2 regions of the Hydrogenophaga sp. L99 genome follow, and region 2 is predicted to be linked to the other one. Evidence: predicted binding sites of a transcription regulator. Region 2 holds the regulator's gene; the other holds the start of a gene.
The links. The regulator HrcA, encoded in region 2, represses chaperone genes, less so after heat shock. The targets are predictions, from matches to a motif close to TTAGCACTCNNNNNNNNNGAGTGCTAA.
Positions count from the first base shown of each region.

Region 1 (2,400 bases), 1.9 Mb from region 2:
CAGGGTTTCCAGATCAGTGCCGCTGCCCTGTGGCGCGGGCGCGTGCAGGCCGATCAGATCACTGCCGCGCAGGTCCACCATGGCGCTGCTGCGTGAGTGCACCACCAGGCGGTCGCCGGTCTGCAAGCGAGTCTCAGGCGCGGGCGCGCTCCATTCTTCTTCGCCCCGGAACAGCTTGAGCACCTGCACGCTGCCGTTGGCCAGGCGGGCGTCTTGCAGGCTGCGGCCGTCCAGCCGCGAACCGGCGGGCACAAACAGCTCGGTCATGAACAGGCGGTCGGTGTGGCCGGTGAACTGCTGCGTCAGCGTCTCGCGCGCGGGCAGCCAGCGCCGCGCAAACAGCAGCATGAAAGTGCAACCGAACAACGCGATCACCAGCGCGGGCGCGGTGATCTCGAACATGCTGAACGGCGCCAGCCCCATGCTGCGCGCCACCCCGTCCACCAGGATGTTGGTGGACGTGCCCACCAATGTGACCGTACCGCCCAAGATGGTGGCGTAAGACAGCGGAATCAGCAGCCGCGACGGGCTCAGCGACAGGCGCGTGGCCAGGCTGATCACCACCGGAATCATCACCATCACCACCGGCGTGTTGTTGATGAAGGGCGACACCAGCAAGCCCACCAGCAGCAGACCCACCAGCAAGCGGCCCTCGCTGCGGCCCGCCGCCTGCGCGATGCGCTCGCCCAGCCAGTCCACACAGCCGGTGCGGCTGAGTGCACCGCTGATGATGAACAGGCAGGCGATGGTGAAGGGCGCACTGTTGCTGAACACGCCCAGCACCTTGGCCGGCGTGAGCAGGCCGGTCAGCAGCAACAAGGCCACAGCGGTCAGCACCGCCACGTCGGGCTTGACCCATTCGCGCACAAAACTGATGAACAGGAGAACGAGGAGGATGCCCACGGCCAGGGCGTGGGTGGATTCGGGAAGCGTCATGGCCGCGGATCATGGCGGTCGCGGCCTGAGGAGCTAAATACTTTTAGATCATTTGCATATAGGGATGGGCTGAGTGGCACCAACGGGAAAGATGGGTGGCGCTCCGCAAATCCCCTCGGATTGCGCAAAAAACCAGCCCCTGGTCTTGAAAAGCCGCGGGGTCGCCCTTATCATTAGCACTCGCTGACATTGAGTGCTAACACTCGGTGCCAAGTCGATCAACGGTGTCGCTGGCTCTCAAAGCGGGCGCTGCCGGTCTGAATCCCCCCTTTTACCGTTCTATCTCAGGAGATGCAATGAACCTTCGTCCTCTCGCCGATCGCGTGATCGTCAAGCGTATTGACAGCGAAACCAAGACCGCTTCGGGCATCGTCATCCCCGACGCCGCTGCTGAAAAGCCAGACCAGGGCGAAATCCTGGCCGTTGGTCCCGGCAAGAAAAACGACAAAGGCGAACTGTCCGCCATGAACGTCAAGGTCGGTGACCGCGTTCTGTTTGGCAAGTACAGCGGCCAGACCGTCAAGGTCGACGGCAACGAACTGCTGGTGATGAAAGAAGACGACCTGTTCGCCGTCGTCGAGTCCAAGTAATTTTGCGGGACTGAGCGAACAATGCCCAAGCGCTTGTTCGCCCTCTCTCCAACTGTTCAATCTATCTAGGAGTTATCAACATGGCAGCAAAAGACGTCATTTTCGGCGGCGAAGCCCGCGCACGCATGGTCGAGGGTGTGAACATCCTGGCCAACGCCGTCAAAGTCACCCTGGGCCCCAAAGGCCGCAACGTGGTGCTGGAGCGCTCGTTCGGCGCCCCTACCGTCACAAAAGACGGTGTTTCGGTCGCTAAAGAGATCGAACTGAAGGACAAGCTGCAGAACATGGGCGCCCAGATGGTCAAGGAAGTTGCTTCCAAGACCTCGGACAACGCTGGCGACGGCACCACCACCGCCACCGTGCTGGCACAGGCCATCGTGCGTGAAGGCATGAAGTACGTGGCCGCCGGCATGAACCCGATGGACCTGAAGCGCGGTATCGACAAGGCTGTGACGGCCCTGATCATCGAGCTGAAGAAGGCTTCCAAGGCCACCACCACGTCCAAAGAGATCGCACAGGTCGGCTCCATCTCTGCCAACGCAGACGAAACCATCGGCAAGATCATTGCCGATGCCATGGACAAAGTGGGCAAAGAAGGCGTGATCACCGTGGAAGACGGCAAATCACTGGAATCCGAGCTGGAAGTCGTTGAAGGCATGCAGTTCGACCGCGGCTACCTGTCGCCCTACTTCATCAACAACCCAGAAAAGCAAGCCGCTCTGCTGGACAACCCTTTCGTGCTGCTGTACGACAAGAAGGTTTCCAACATCCGTGACCTGCTGCCCACGCTGGAGCAAGTGGCCAAGGCCGGCCGTCCCCTGCTGATCATTGCCGAAGACGTCGAAGGCGAAGCCCTAGCAACGCTGGTGGTCAA
Region 1 covers NZ_CM178972.1:2,798,631-2,801,030, forward strand. The annotation lists gene AC4QBL_RS13325 (SLC13 family permease) at 1-936, opposite strand, end outside; gene AC4QBL_RS13330 (co-chaperone GroES) at 1,233-1,526, shown strand; gene groL (chaperonin GroEL) at 1,607-2,400, shown strand, end outside.
Region 1: the regulator HrcA is predicted to act here: its motif matches at 1,110-1,136, upstream of AC4QBL_RS13330 (co-chaperone GroES).

Region 2 (2,400 bases):
CACCACAATGCGGTCGCCGTGCATCAGGCTGGTGAGCGACTGCATGTCAAAGTTCGCGCTCGCGTCTTTGCCGGACACGATTTCCACCGCAATCTCGCTGCTGGAGGGCAAGACGATCGGCCGGTTGGACAGGGTGTGCGGCGCGATCGGTACCATCACCCAGCCACCAATGGCCGGGTGCAGCAGCGGCCCTCCGGCCGACAGGGCATAGGCCGTGGAGCCCGTGGGTGTGGAGATGATCAGACCGTCGGCCCGCTGGTTGGCCACAAAATGGCCGTCCACCTCCACCCGCAGCTCAATCATGCTGGCCACACCACCCCGGTTCACCACCACGTCGTTCAGCGCGGTGGCTTCAAACACACAGCGGCCATCACGCCACACGCTGGCTGCCATCAGGGCGCGCGGGTCGTCCTCGTATTCACCGCGCAGCATGGGCCGCAGTTTTTCGCGGTAGCTTTCAAAGGGAATGTCGGTGATGAAGCCCAGCCGGCCCTGGTTGATGCCCACCAGCGGTACCCCGTAGCGCGCCAGCTGGCGACCAATGCCCAGCATGGTGCCGTCGCCGCCCACCACCAGCGCCAAGTCACAGGTGTTGCCCATGGCCGGCACATCCAGTGCCGGGTACTGCAGCAAGCCGGTGTTCAGCGCCGTTTCCTGCTCAAGCGACACGTCGCAACCCTCGGCATGCAAAAAGTGGGCAATTTCGTCCACCGCGTTGCGCGAGCCCGGCGCGTGGTATTTGCCGATGATGACCACATGCGCAAAGCGCAGCGGCCGGCGCTCTCGGGGTGGTGCAGACCTGGTGTCGGATGGCAGACTCATCGGCAAATTACAACATAGCTTCTTTGTAGTGGTTTGCCCGGAAACCCTTGCTATGCGGCCGCCACGCGGGAGCAGACCCTCCTAAAATGAAACCATGTTAGATGACCGCGCCAAGCTGCTGCTCAAAGCCCTCGTTGAGCGATACATCGCCGACGGACAGCCCGTGGGTTCTCGCACGCTCGCCAAAGCCGCGGGGTTGGAGCTTTCTCCCGCCACCATTCGCAACGTGATGAGCGACCTGGAAGAGTTGGGCCTGATCACCAGCCCCCACACCTCGGCCGGGCGCATTCCCACGGCCCGGGGCTACCGCCTGTTTGTCGACACCATGCTCACGGTCAGGCGCGATGGGTTCGCCCCCATGAGCGACATGACGGGCCAAGGTTTTGACACCGGGCAGCCGCAACGCGTCATCAGCCATGCGGCGCAAATGTTGTCCAGCTTGTCGCAATTTGTGGGCGTGGTCATGGCGCCGCGGCGCGCGTCCGTGTTTCGCCACATCGAATTTCTCAGCCTCTCCGAGCGCCGGGTGCTGGTCATCATCGTCTCGCCTGAAGGCGATGTGCAAAACCGCATCATCCACACCCAGGTCAACTTCACCCAGTCGCAATTGCTGGAGGCAGCCAACTTCCTCAACGCCCACTACTCGGGCCTTGCCATGGAAGCGGTGCGTGAACGGCTGAAGACCGAAGTGGACGCCCTGCGCGGTGAAATCGCCGACCTGATGAAAGCCGCCGTTGAAATCGGCGCAGAGGCCGATGCCGCACAAGAAGAAGTGGTGGTGTCTGGCGAGCGCAACCTGTTGTCTGTGAGCGAGTTTTCAAGCGACATGGGCAACCTGCGACGCATGTTCGATCTGTTCGAGCAAAAAACCCAACTCATCCGCCTGCTCGATGTGTCGGCCCAGGCAGACGGTGTTCGCATTTACATTGGCGGCGAAAGCCAGGTGGTACCGTTTGAAGACTTGTCGGTGGTCACGGCCCCCTACGAGGTCGACGGCCAGGTGGTCGGCACACTCGGCGTGATCGGACCACAACGCATGCCCTACGAGCGCATGATCCAGATTGTGGATGTCACATCCAAGCTGGTGAGCAACGCGCTCAGCCACAGCAAGTGACCGTGCTCGCAAGCCTCTACAATTGAGCGCTCTTGGGGCCGTTAGCTCAGTTGGTTAGAGCAGAGGACTCATAATCCTTTGGTCGTTGGTTCAAGTCCAACACGGCCTACCAAGAATCCCTTGTGATTGTTGAGAAGCCTGCTACTGATTAAGTAGCAGGCTTTTTTCATTTTGCTGTCGATACCAGTTCAGTACCAGTTTGGAAGAAGGTGCTTTGACAACGTTGGTTTTCTGCACAGAGCAGCGAAAGCGTATGCATTTTTTTGGGCCAGTTTATTTGTCGCCGGGCAAAGCCGTTCACAGAGCCTAAGCGGAGAGCCAATTCAAGAGGGCCACCTTCGCCACCGTTCGGGTGCTAAGAGGCGGCTGACTTCCATTCTTTTCGGAAAGTATGACGACACTTTCAAGTCTCTTCGCGGCTCTGAAGCCTTTCATGCGCGAGTCATGCTTTCTTCATTCGCAGA
Region 2 covers NZ_CM178972.1:509,289-511,688, forward strand. The annotation lists gene AC4QBL_RS02355 (NAD kinase) at 1-822, opposite strand, end outside; gene hrcA (heat-inducible transcriptional repressor HrcA) at 917-1,936, shown strand; tRNA gene AC4QBL_RS02365 (tRNA-Ile) at 1,972-2,048, shown strand; gene AC4QBL_RS02370 (MarR family winged helix-turn-helix transcriptional regulator) at 2,379-2,400, opposite strand, start outside.